4 regions of the Blautia pseudococcoides genome follow, and region 1 is predicted to be linked to each of the others. Evidence: predicted binding sites of a transcription regulator. Region 1 holds the regulator's gene; each other region holds the start of a gene.

Region 1 (3,157 bases):
CCTCCATCCTGCCCGCCAGCAGATTCAGCCCGTCCGCATCAATCAACAGCGGTTTACCGCCCTCGGCCAGTATGGTGTAGAGAATATCTTCTGCCTGCTGTCCTGTGCCAAGTCCCGGTCCTACTCCGATCACATCAGCCCAGGTAAGCCCTTCCTGTATCTGTTCTTTTTTGATCTCCTCATCGTCATAGAAGCTGTACATAGCCTCCGGCAGCATTGTGGTCAGTACCTGCCTGTTCTCCTCCCTGGTATGTACCTTGATCATGCCTGCACCTGTCCTGAGTGCTGCACAGGCAGAGAGATACGCTGCGCCGCTGATATCACGGCTTCCGGCTGCCAGGAATATCTTCCCATAGGTTCCCTTGTTTCCATCCGGCTTTCTTTCCGGGATCCGGTACAGATCTTTCTCCTCACAGCGCAGTACAGACAGTTCAAAATCGTTCCGGGGCAGTTTATAGATCCCGATATCAGCAGTCCTGACCTTTCCCGCATAGGAAGCACCCGGATAGAATAACAGCCCCGCCTTCTCATAGGCAAAGGTCACAGTCACGTCAGCTTTCACTGCGCAGCCCAGCACCTTTCCCGTATCCGCGCTGATACCGGAGGGGATATCCACTGCCATGATCCTGGCCTCTGACCGGTTCAGGGCTTCGATGGTGTCTCTGTAAATTCCATCCACTTCTCTGGACAGTCCTACACCAAAGACAGCATCTACTATAGTAGTATATTCAGCAGGTACGGCATTCTTGACAAAGGATATGTGATAATTTTCCGCAATATTCACTTGCTTTCTCATTTCTTCTGTATAATGATCCTTTTTTCCAAGGATACAGATATCTGCCGAAACCCCTGTCACATGAAGCATACGGGCCACAGCTACGCCATCCCCACCGTTATTTCCGGTTCCGCAGAGTACCAGAACCTTTTTAAGCGGAAATTTTTCCTCCAGGAGGGCCTGGTACACACTCAGGGCTGCCCGTTCCATAAGGACCAGGGATGGGATCCCGATCTTGCGGATGGTATAATCATCCAAAAATTTCATCTGTCCGCCGGTTACGATTTGTTTCATGTCATTCACTCCTCTCTTTTGCCGGTATCAGCAAAAAGGCCGCCGCAAAAGTCCCGCAGCAGCCTTTTCTTACTTTTTATGTTCCGTCACATAACAATTCAGATTATAAGACAATCGCATGAGGCTCTCGGATAGATGTACGTTTTCCACAATAACATCCTCCGGCACCTCCAGATCCAGATGTGCGAAATTCCAGATGGCCTTGATCCCGTTTTCCACCAGCAGGTTCGCTGTCTCCTCCGCATTATTCTTAGGCAGAGTGAGCGCTGCTATCTGAACGTCATTATCCTTCAGATACTGGGGAAGTTCATCCATCATAAGAATTTCGTTGCCTCGTATGGAGATGCCTTTCAGAACCGGATTCACATCAAAGATGCCTACAACCTTAAACCCGCGTTTTTCAAACTGTACATAATTCGCCAGAGCCTGGCCCAGATTACCGGCTCCGATGATGATCATGTTGTGGGTCCGGTCAAGTCCCAGGATCTTACCTATTTCCGTGTACAGGTACTGCACATTATATCCGTATCCCTGCTGCCCAAAACCCCCAAAATTATTCAGGTCCTGGCGGATCTGGGATGCCGTCACGCGCATTTTGGTACTCAGCTCATTTGAGGAAATACGCTCCACACCATCTTCCAAAAGTTCTCCTAAATATCTGTAATATCGGGGAAGTCTTCTGATGACTGCTTTTGATATGCATTTTTCGTCCACGACTTTACCCTCCTTATGTCTTAGTTTTCTGTTTCATATAGGAATATTATATATAATTGTTAAAATAAAGTCAAATACAATTCCAGTTATTGTTGTTTTTATCTGTTGTCAAATTCTGAATTTCAGATATAATAGGAAGGGTGAAGCAAAAATCCCACGGCCAAAGACCATTCCCAGTGGAATTTTGTCTATGACTGTAAGAGACAAAACAGTTACACCTAAAGATAAAGGAGATTCTTAAATATGATACTGGCATGTCAAAATATTGAAAAATCGTTTGGAGGCATGAATTTGATCCATGACGCCTCCTTCCATATAGAGGAACGCGAAAAAGCCGCCTTAGTGGGCATCAACGGAGCGGGCAAATCCACACTACTGCGCATTATCATGCAGGAGATTCCTGCGGACAGCGGGGAGGTCATCTTATCCAGAGGCAGGACCATCGGCTACCTGGCCCAGCACCAGGAGCTGGACAGCGCCCTCACCATCTACGATGCCCTGCTGCAGGTCAAACAGCATATTCTGGATATGGAGCTTCATATGCGGGAAACGGAAAAGCAGATGAAGCACGCTTCCGGGAAAGAACTGGAACACCTGATGGAGACGTATTCCCGGCTGACCCATGAATTTGAAATGGAAAACGGCTACGCATATAAAAGCGAGCTTGTGGGCGTGCTGAAAGGGCTTGGCTTTCCTGAGAGTGACTTTGAAAAAGAAATCTCCACTCTGTCAGGAGGGCAGAAAACACGTGTGGCACTTGGACGCCTGCTTTTGTCAAAACCGGACATCATCCTTTTGGATGAGCCTACCAACCATCTGGATATGGATTCCATTTCCTGGCTGGAGACCTATCTGCTGAACTATCCGGGAGCTGTCCTGATCGTATCCCATGACCGGTATTTTCTGGACAGGATCGTAACCAAAGTTATTGATATTGACAACGGAAAGGTAAGCTCATTTACCGGAAATTATTCTGCTTACAGTGAGAAAAAGGCCCAGCTTCGCAGGGATGCCTACCAGGCGTATCTGAACCAGCAGCAGGAGATCAAACATCAGGAGGAAGTGATCGCCAAATTAAAACAGTTTAACAGGGAGAAATCCATAAAGCGGGCAGAAAGCCGAGAAAAACTGCTGGATAAGATTGAAGTCATAGAAAAGCCCACAGAGGTAAACGCTTCCATGCGTATTTACTTAAAGCCCCGTATGGAAAGCGGAACGGATGTACTGACAGTGGAACATCTCACAAAATCCTTCCCCTCTCTCCCCCTCTTTTCGGACCTGAATTTTTCTATCAAACGGGGGGAACGGGTAGCGATCATCGGAAACAACGGAACAGGTAAGACCACCATACTGAAAATCTTAAACGAGCTGGTT
Region 2 (3,157 bases), 150 kb from region 1:
AGGCCGTATTATGGTGGCAAATGTAATTTTTAACCGGGTGAAAAGCCCGGATTTCCCAAACAGTATCCATGATGTGGTATGGGAGAATTCGGACGGAAGTCCCCAGTTTTCTCCTACAGTTGACGGCAGGATCAATACGGTCACCGTTTCAGAGGGAACCAGAGAGGCGGTCAACCGGGCGATTGATGGGGAAGATTATTCCCAAGGTGCGCTGTTCTTTATGGAAGAGGCTTATGCGGAGCAGCACAATATTAAATGGTTTAAAGAGGATTTAAAATTTTTATTCCAATATGGGGTACATGACTTTTTCACGTATCCGTAAAGAAGAAAGGACATATAGAGATGGAGATTTTGTACAAAAGTACTAGAGGAACAGGAGAATGCGTAAAGGCATCCGAAGCAATTTTAAAAGGACTTTCAAAGGACGGCGGTTTATTTGTGCCTACAGAGATTCCTGAGCTGGATGTTCCTATGGACAGACTGGCAGGGATGACATACCGGGAAATTGCTTATGAGGTTATGCGCCGTTTTCTTACGGATTTCACAGAGGAAGAGTTAAAGTCATGTATTGCCAGGGCTTATGATTCCAAATTCGATACAGAAGAGATAGCACCTTTAGTAAAAGCGGGAGGTGCATACTATCTGGAACTGTTCCACGGAGCAACTATTGCATTCAAAGATATGGCACTTTCCATTCTGCCCCATCTTCTGACCACTTCTGCCAAGAAAAATCATGTGAAAAATGAGATTGTGATCCTCACTGCCACTTCAGGCGATACAGGAAAGGCAGCCATGGCCGGTTTTGCAGATGTGCCGGGTACAAGAATCATTGTTTTTTATCCCAAGAACGGTGTCAGCCCTATTCAGGAAAAACAGATGGTGACACAGAAGGGAAATAATACATATGTGGTGGGTATCACAGGCAATTTCGATGATGCCCAGACTGCAGTGAAAAAAATGTTCAATGACAAAGCAATGGAGGAGGAGCTTGATAAGGCAGGCTTCCAGTTTTCCTCTGCCAACTCCATCAATATCGGCCGCCTGGTCCCTCAGGTAGTGTACTACGTTTACGCTTACGTGAACCTTTATAAGAATGGTGAGATAAAAGATGGTGAAAAAATTAACGTAACGGTGCCCACAGGTAACTTCGGAAATATCCTGGCCGCCTATTATGCCAAGAATATGGGACTGCCTATAGACAAATTGATCTGTGCTTCCAATGAGAATAAAGTCCTTTATGATTTCTTCTCCACCGGAAATTATGACAGGAACCGTGATTTCATCCTGACTTCATCCCCGTCCATGGATATCCTCATATCCAGCAACTTAGAAAGGCTTATTTACCGCATTGCAGGGGAAAACGCGGACAAAAACCGTGAGATGATGGAGCAGCTTTCCAAGGGCGGGATTTACCAGATCACAGAAAAGATGCGCAGCCAGCTTGCTGATTTCTACGGCAATTTTGCCACAGAGGAGGAGACGGCAGGTGTAATAAAGGCTCTTTACGGGGAAACAGGCTATGTGATCGACACCCATACAGCTGTGGCGTCCTGTGTCTACGGAAAATACGCGGCTGAGACCGGGGATAGTACCAAGACGGTCATTGCCTCCACAGCCAGCCCTTTTAAATTCACAAGAAGCGTTATGAATGCCATTGACAGTAAATATGATTCCATGGGTGATTTTGAGCTGGTGGATGAATTGTCCAAAATTGCAAATGTGAAGGTGCCCAATGCCATTGAGGAGATTCGTACAGCCCCTGTTCTCCATGATACGGTTTTAGATGTTCCGGAGATGCCGGCAGCAGTAAAAAATGTCCTTGGGATTTAAAATATTAAAATTCTATAAAATGTAAAAAAATCGTCAAGAAAATACATTGTTAAACTATTGACTTTTAAAAACTAACATGAGATAATGAATTGACTTTGAGATAAGATTAAGGAGGAAACCATATGTCAACAAAAGCATATTACCCAATCAACGAGATTGGAGCAGGCAAAACTGGCTTCAGCAAAACTCGTTCCATTATTGAAGCAGCGTTCTATGGCAACAATGTTGTTAAGGTTAACACATTAAAAGAGGCATATGAATTAGCGAAGAACTCACCTGGAACAGTCGTTACAGATATGCCTGTTTATAGAGGCGAAGAGTTTGGTCTTGAGAGAGACGCTAAAGTTTTATTATTCAACGATGGTGCTATCACAGGACGTTATGCAGCCGCACGCCGCATTGCCGGAGAACCAGGTGTTGACTGCGCAGCTCTTGACAAAGTGGCTATGGATGCTATTTATGAAGCCCGCTGGAAAACCATGTACCATGCAGAGGTATATGTAGGCCTGGATCCTGAATTCATGGTAAAAGCTCACCTGCTGATTCCGGAAGGCGAAGAGAACATCATGTACTCCTGGATGCTGAACTTCCAGTATATGTCTGATGACTATGTTAAAATGTATAAAAATTCTCAGCCTGTAGGTGAAGGAAAAGAAGCAGATGTTTACATCTTCTCAGATCCTCAGTGGGCACCGGCAAGCCGTCCGGGTGTTGACTACAGCTGCTTAAGCGATCCGCAGACTCTGTGCTACTTTAACACAGACCAGAACTGTGCTTGTATCCTTGGTATGAGATACTTCGGTGAGCACAAAAAAGGTACTCTGACCATGGCTTGGGCTATTGCCAACAGAAATGGTTACGCAGCATGCCACGGCGGACAGAAAGAGTACACACTTGCTGACGGTTCCAAATACGTTGCATCCGTATACGGTCTGTCAGGATCAGGTAAATCCACCATCACACATGCAAAACACAATGGCAAATACGAAATCAAAGTTCTGCACGATGATGCATTCATCATCAACACAGATACATGTGCTTCCGTAGCATTAGAGCCTACATACTTCGACAAAACACAGGATTATCCGGCAGGATGTGATGACAACAAGTTCCTTCTCACTTCCATGAATAACTCTGCTACATTAGACGAGGATGGAAACATCCAGCTTGTAACAGAAGATATCAGAAATGGTAACGGACGTGCGATCAAATCCAAACTGTGGGCACCGAACCGCGTTGACAAGATCGACGAGCCGGTTAATGCTATCTTCTGGATCATGAAAGACCCGACCATTCCGCCGGTAGTTAAATTAAAAGGTGCTTCCCT
Region 3 (3,157 bases), 270 kb from region 1:
CCGCAATATCATCTGCTCTGTCATCGTCATTACCGTAGCGGGGGAAATCACCCTCTGTCTCGAAGTCCACTGCCATTCCTTCCTCATCACGCACAACTTTTACCTTGGCGTATTTCACAGCGGACAGGGAATCCACCACATGGGAAAAGCCTGCAATTCCTGTTGCAAAAGTTCTGCGCACATCTGTATCGATCAGTGCCATCTCTGCTGCTTCATAATAATATTTGTCGTGCATATACTGGATCAGGTTCAGGGTATTTACATACAGCCCTGCCAGCCAGTCCATCATAATTTCATATTTGCGGACAAGCTCATCATATTCCAGGTAATCGGAAGTGATCGGTTTATATTCAGGTCCCACCTGAACCCTTGACTTCTCATCCATACCGCCGTTGATGGCATATAAGAGGCATTTTGCCAGGTTTGCACGGGCTCCGAAGAACTGCATTTCTTTTCCTGTCTGGGTAGCTGATACACAGCAGCAGATGGAATAGTCATCTCCCCATACCGGCCGCATCACATCGTCATTTTCATACTGGATAGAGCTGGTCTCCACAGAGATAAATGCAGCGTATTTCTTAAAGTTTTCAGGCAGTCTTGATGAGTAGAGAACCGTCAGGTTCGGTTCCGGCGCAGGACCCATATTCTCCAGTGTGCGGAGGATTCTGTAATCTGTCTTTGTGACCATGGAACGGCCGTCCTGACCCATGCCTGCCACCTCCACGGTAGCCCATACCGGGTCTCCGGAGAAGAGCTGGTTGTAAGAAGGAACACGGGCAAACTTAACCATTCTCAGCTTCATGATAAAATGGTCTACCAGCTCCTGTGCTTCTTTTTCCGTCAGTGTACCATTTTCCAGATCTCTCTGCATGTAAATATCCAGGAAAGTTCCCACACGGCCCACACTCATGGCTGCACCATTCTGTGTCTTGATGGCAGCCAGGTATCCGAAATACAGCCACTGAACTGCTTCCTTAGCGTTCTGTGCCGGTTTTGAGATATCATATCCATAGCTCATAGCCATTTTTTTCATATCAGCAAGGGCACGGTACTGCATGGAAATCTCTTCTCTCTGACGTATGATCTCATCTGTCATGATACCACAGCCGCAGTTATCGTAATCTTCTTTTTTCTTTTCCATCAGGAAATCAACACCGTAAAGCGCCACTCTTCTGTAGTCGCCCACAATACGGCCACGGCCATAAGTGTCCGGAAGTCCTGTGATGATTTTGTTATGACGGGCTTTTTTCATCTCCGGTGTATACGCATCGAAGACACCCTGATTATGAGTTTTATGATATTCTGTAAAGATTTTATGAAGCTCCGGAGCCGGTGTATAGCCATTGGATGTACAAGAATCCTCTGCCATTTTAATACCGCCATAAGGCATAAATGCCCGTTTCAGTGGTTTGTCGGTCTGAAGCCCTACTACCTTTTCCAGGTCTTTTAATTCTTCACTGATATAGCCCGGCCCATGGGAAGTCAGTGAGGATACAATCTCCGTATCCATATCCAGAACGCCGCCTTTTGCACGTTCCTCTTTCTGCAGTTTTGACAGTGCAGACCAGAGTTTTTCCGTTGCTTCGGTGGGGCCTTCCAGGAACTCCTGATTTCCTTCATACGGTTCGTAGTTGTGCTGGATAAAGTCACGAGTATTGACTTCTTCCTTCCAGATTCTACCTTTAAATCCATCCCATTGTTTGAAGTTATTCATCTTTGCAAGTCCTCCTTCTAAGACAATAATTGTGTAGAAGCTGCCTTTAGACCGGACCGGATATATTAAAAAAAGCCGGTCCTATCCAGACAACTTCTGCCCAGACGGTCGGCTAAATCAACGTTATACTCCCTGTGGTTCATTCCACTTCCGCCAGTTATATAACATCTGTAGTATAATGCATTTTTTTAAGAATTGTCAATAAAAGGAACGAATCTTTTATGTTCTTTTTCGTATACATATTACAAAAATTATTACGGATCACCGAAATGGATAGCCAATTGCAAAAGGAGGTAATCTGTACATATGGTTCAAAGGTCCGCTGCCCTTTCCCAGATCAAGCCCGTCCTGCAGCGCACCGGTCAGGTAATTTTTGGCATTCTTTACGCTTCTTTCCAGAGGATATCCTGCAGCAAGACTACAGGCAATGGCGGAAGACAAGGTGCATCCTGTTCCGTGTGTATTGGGATTTTCTATCCTCTTTGTGGAAAACCAGGTACATCTGCCCTTCTCATATAAAAGATCATCCGCTCCATTTTTCAAATGGCCGCCTTTTAGCAGAACCGCACCGGAGCCATACTTTGCTATTTTTTCTGCGGCTCGTTTCATATCCTTGGGGCTGCCCACAGAAAAACCACAGAGTGCTTCCGCTTCCGAAAGATTTGGTGTCACCACTGCTGCCAGAGGGAAAAGCTCCTCTCTCAGCGCTTCAGAGGCATCCTCCGATAGGAGTCTGCTGCCGCTTGTGGATATCATGACCGGGTCTAATACCACATCCTGCGCCTGGTATTTTTTCAGCCTTCCGGCAATTTCCCGTATGATCTTTTCGTTGGAGACCATACCGATTTTTACTGCATCCGGGCGGATATCTGTGAAAATGCAGTCCATCTGTTTTCCTACAAATTCCGCGTCACACTCCTGTATCCCATATACACCTGTTGTATTCTGCGCCGTGAGTGCTGTGATCACACTCATGGCGTACATCTTATGGACTGTTATGGTTTTAATATCCGCCTGGATTCCGGCTCCTCCGCTGCAGTCTGATCCGGCAATAGTCAATACTTTTTTCACATTTTATGCCCCCAATCTTCCCATTTTTCAAGATAAACATCAGCCAGTTTAAGCAATTTTCCTCTGTCTTTTTCCGAATAAAGATCACGAATAACTGCCAGTAAAAATCCGGCATTTTTCGCTGTTTCCGCCGCAAAATATGCATCTTCCAGCACTAATGTCTCTACTTTTTTTGTACCGATGATTCCCATCGCCATCTCATATATTCGTGGATTTCTTTTACCGGCTCCCGCCTCCGTACAAGTGAGGATACCAGTAAAATATGAATCAATTCCGTTATTTTTAAGCGCAGCTTCTATAAGAAGCCTGTTTGTGGATGTGGCGATACACATTCTGATACCCCGGCTCTTTAAATCCTCCAGCACGGAAAGC
Region 4 (3,157 bases), 480 kb from region 1:
AGAAAAGCGGCAGAAAAGAAGAACAGCGCCTGGAGAAGGAAAAGGACAGGGCGCTTAAAAATCTGGAGCGTATCCAAAAGAACAACGGGGAACTCAAAACACTGTATGCCCTCAGGAAGGAACTGGAGGGGACAAAACTGCGCGCCGGTGAGGTCAGGGAGCTGGAGAAGCGGATCTCGGAGGGAAAAAGGGCAAATATTTATATAAAGCCCCTGGCAGATGACTGCACAGAGAAAAAGAATTTGCTTGCTGACGAAGAAGCCCATGCAGGAGAGATAAAAAAAGAGATCAGAGAACTGGAACAGGAGAAGAAAGCTCTGCTTGTCCAAATGGCAGCAGCCAAAAGGGAAGAAAAGCTTGGGGCAGAGATACAGGAATTGACAGAACGCCTTCTGGTTTATGAAAAATGGCAGCGGGAGGCAGAGGTACTCCTGGAACTGGAAACGCAGAAGGAAAAGCTGCTTGAGTCTGCGGAAAACCAGATCACGGTACAGAAAGAACAGGGAATCGCCTATGAGAGTTACAGGGAAGAATTCTTCAGAAGCCAGGCCGGCCTGCTGGCCAGGAAACTGGAGGAAGGAAAGCCATGCCCGGTCTGCGGCTCCACAGTACATCCGGTAAAAGCTGCCTGCGGGAAAAAGGAGTTGAGTGAAGCCGTACTGAAGGAAATGGAGGATCAAAAGGAAAAAACTTCCGCAAAACTGCAGAAAACCCTTACAGCCCTGGCAGAGAACGGAAAGGAATGGCAGACCAGAATGGAACACCTGCGCAGGGAGGCGGCTCTTTCCGGCAAAAAAAGCGGAGCCGCTATGCGTAAAAAAACAGCTTCCCTGATCAAAGAGGCCGGCGGGCGTCTGGAGAAGAAGAAGGCAAAAAGCACTCCGGGAGTTCTCTGTGTGGAGACGATCAGAAAAAACCTGGAGGAGAATGCGCAGCGCCGGGCAGCAGCCGGGAGAGAGATCCAGATTTGTGAAAAACGGGTGACAGAGATTGCAAAGGATCAAAAAGCGGCGGAAGGGAAGCTGCTTCTGGAAGTGAAACAGCAGAAATTCAAAAGCAGGGCAAAAGCTATGGAGGCATGTCTGGACAGTGAAGAGATGGCCCGTATGGAAAAAGAGACGCAGGCTTATGAAGACCATGTGAGAGAACTTCAGATCAGGATCAGAAGCCTGGCTCCTTCTCTGCGTGGCAGGAAGCTGTGCCCGGAGGAGGACGTGCGGGAGCAGATCCAGAGGGCAGAGCAGCAGCTGAGGACTGTGCGGATGCAGCTTCGGGAGGAGTACAGCGCTCTTGACAGGACAAAAGAAGTGCGCAGGCAGCTGGAGGTATTGTTTGAGGAGAGCAGCAGGACGAAAAACCGCCGGCTGTCGCTTCAGAGTCTTTCGGATACGGCGTGCGGCACGCTGAAGGGTAAGCCTAAGATCTCCCTGGAGCGTTATGTACAGTCTGCCTATTTCCGTATGATCGCCCTTGAAGCCAACAGGCGGCTGGAGCGTATGTCCTCCGGCAGGTATGAGCTGCTTGTGCGGGAGGAAAAAGAAAACCTTCAGTCCAGGTCTGGCCTGGATCTGGATGTCTATGATTACCACACCGGAAAGGTCAGGGGCATCCGTTCCCTTTCGGGAGGGGAGAGCTTTCAGGCAGCTTTGAGCCTGGCCCTCGGAGTCTCCGGGGTCATCGGCCAGTTTGCAGGTGGGATCCGGGTGGAGACCGTATTTATCGACGAGGGGTTCGGCAGCCTGGATGAGCAGTCCCTGGAGTCTGCCGTGGAGACTTTGTCGGCCCTTTCCAGGGAAGACTGCCTGGTGGGCATCATTTCCCATGTTCCTGAGCTTAAGGAGCGTATAGAATGCAGGATCGAAGTGGAAAAAAACAGAGGTGGAAGCTCCGTGTTTTTTACCTCTTGAACCTCTAAAAAAACATAAGAATAACTTGATAAAAAACCGGAAAGCATGTATAATGAATTTATTGATAAATTATTGTCATTTACTGCGCCCAAACGGGGTAAAAGCAGTAGGGAAAGGATGGAAAAATGCATTTAATCAACGACGAAAATGGCAACATGGTTCCTCACGGACATGACCATGAGCATGACCATGGTCACAGCCATGAACACAGCCACGGCTGCAGCAGTTGTTCAGAGGGCGAATGTGGCGGGAATTGTACGGAGGAAGTGGCAGCACTTTTGAACTATATGCTTTCCCACAATGAGCATCACGCACAGGAGCTTGACCAGATGGCAGAGAATCTGTCAAAGCTTGGAATGGAAGATGCAGCCAAGACCATTAAAGAAGGCGTTGCTGATTTCCAGAAAGGAAATATGCGCCTGGGCCTGGCCCTGACACTGGTAAAAGAACATTTGAAGGAGGCGTAAGCTATGTGTCTTGCAACGGTACAGAGAAGCGATGACAACACAGTCATCTGCAGAAATGTAAGCAGAATCGACGTGGATGGCGAAAAGCTTATCATACGGGACATCATGGGCGAGGAGAGGACCATTATTGGCAAAATATTGATGGTAGACCTTGGAAACAGTCTTGTTAAGCTGGACTGCCAGTAAAGCAGCGGAAAAGTTGGAGGACTTTCTGCTGGATCAACAACGGTTTTAAGGCTTCGGCCTTAAAAATAAATTAACAAAGCGGAGGTAGTAACTATGAAATTATCTGAGGCAATGAGGAACAAAATGCTCGTTTCTTTTGAGCTGTTCCCGCCGAAGACAGACAAAGGAATGGAAAATCTTCCGGGAACCATCGAGCATCTTTGCAAGTACCGGCCGGAGTACATTTCCTGTACATATGGTGCGGGCGGAACCAATGTGGGTAAGAACATGGATGTGTGCAAAATGATCCAGAATGCCGGGACGATTCCGGTAACGCATTTTACATGTATCGGCAATACCGCAGAGGGGATCAAAGAGCAGCTTCAGAATTACCTGGACAACGGCGTAGATCATATGCTGGCGCTCCGCGGTGACCTTCCGTTTGGATGGACAGGGACCGGTGGGGATTTCGCTTACGCAACAGATCTGGTGGCTTATGTCCGCAAAGAATTCGGCGATAAGATCGAGATCGCTGTAGCAGGTTCTCCGGAAGGACATATCACTTGCCGCAGCCTGGAATCTGACATCGCTGTCCTGAAACAGAAACAGGATAACGGT

The links. The regulator Rex, encoded in region 1, represses fermentation and respiration genes when NADH is low (regulators of the CRP and FNR family bind a similar motif). The targets are predictions, from matches to a motif close to ATTGTTAANTANTTAACAAT.
Region 2: a site for Rex is predicted at 1,876-1,895, ahead of A4V09_RS08550 (phosphoenolpyruvate carboxykinase (ATP)). Genes of this name have one in related genera too.
Region 3: a site for Rex is predicted at 1,898-1,917, ahead of pflB (formate C-acetyltransferase). Genes of this name have one in related genera too.
Region 4: a site for Rex is predicted at 1,968-1,987, ahead of A4V09_RS05520 (DUF8180 domain-containing protein). Genes of this name have one in related genera too.

Annotation. Positions count from the first base shown of each region.
Region 1 is NZ_CP015405.2:1,668,727-1,671,883, forward strand. It holds gene A4V09_RS07870 (bifunctional ADP-dependent NAD(P)H-hydrate dehydratase/NAD(P)H-hydrate epimerase) at 1-1,069, opposite strand, end outside; gene A4V09_RS07875 (redox-sensing transcriptional repressor Rex) at 1,139-1,783, opposite strand; gene A4V09_RS07880 (ABC-F family ATP-binding cassette domain-containing protein) at 2,027-3,157, shown strand, end outside.
Region 2 is NZ_CP015405.2:1,816,236-1,819,392, reverse strand. It holds gene A4V09_RS08560 (cell wall hydrolase) at 1-322, shown strand, start outside; gene thrC (threonine synthase) at 343-1,830, shown strand; gene A4V09_RS08550 (phosphoenolpyruvate carboxykinase (ATP)) at 1,953-3,157, shown strand, end outside.
Region 3 is NZ_CP015405.2:1,941,787-1,944,943, forward strand. It holds gene pflB (formate C-acetyltransferase) at 1-1,714, opposite strand, end outside; ZMP/ZTP riboswitch at 1,806-1,885, opposite strand; gene thiD (bifunctional hydroxymethylpyrimidine kinase/phosphomethylpyrimidine kinase) at 1,976-2,785, opposite strand; gene A4V09_RS09215 (HAD family hydrolase) at 2,782-3,157, opposite strand, start outside.
Region 4 is NZ_CP015405.2:1,185,966-1,189,122, forward strand. It holds gene A4V09_RS05515 (AAA family ATPase) at 1-1,907, shown strand, start outside; gene A4V09_RS05520 (DUF8180 domain-containing protein) at 2,033-2,374, shown strand; gene A4V09_RS05525 (CooT family nickel-binding protein) at 2,378-2,560, shown strand; gene A4V09_RS05530 (methylenetetrahydrofolate reductase) at 2,654-3,157, shown strand, end outside.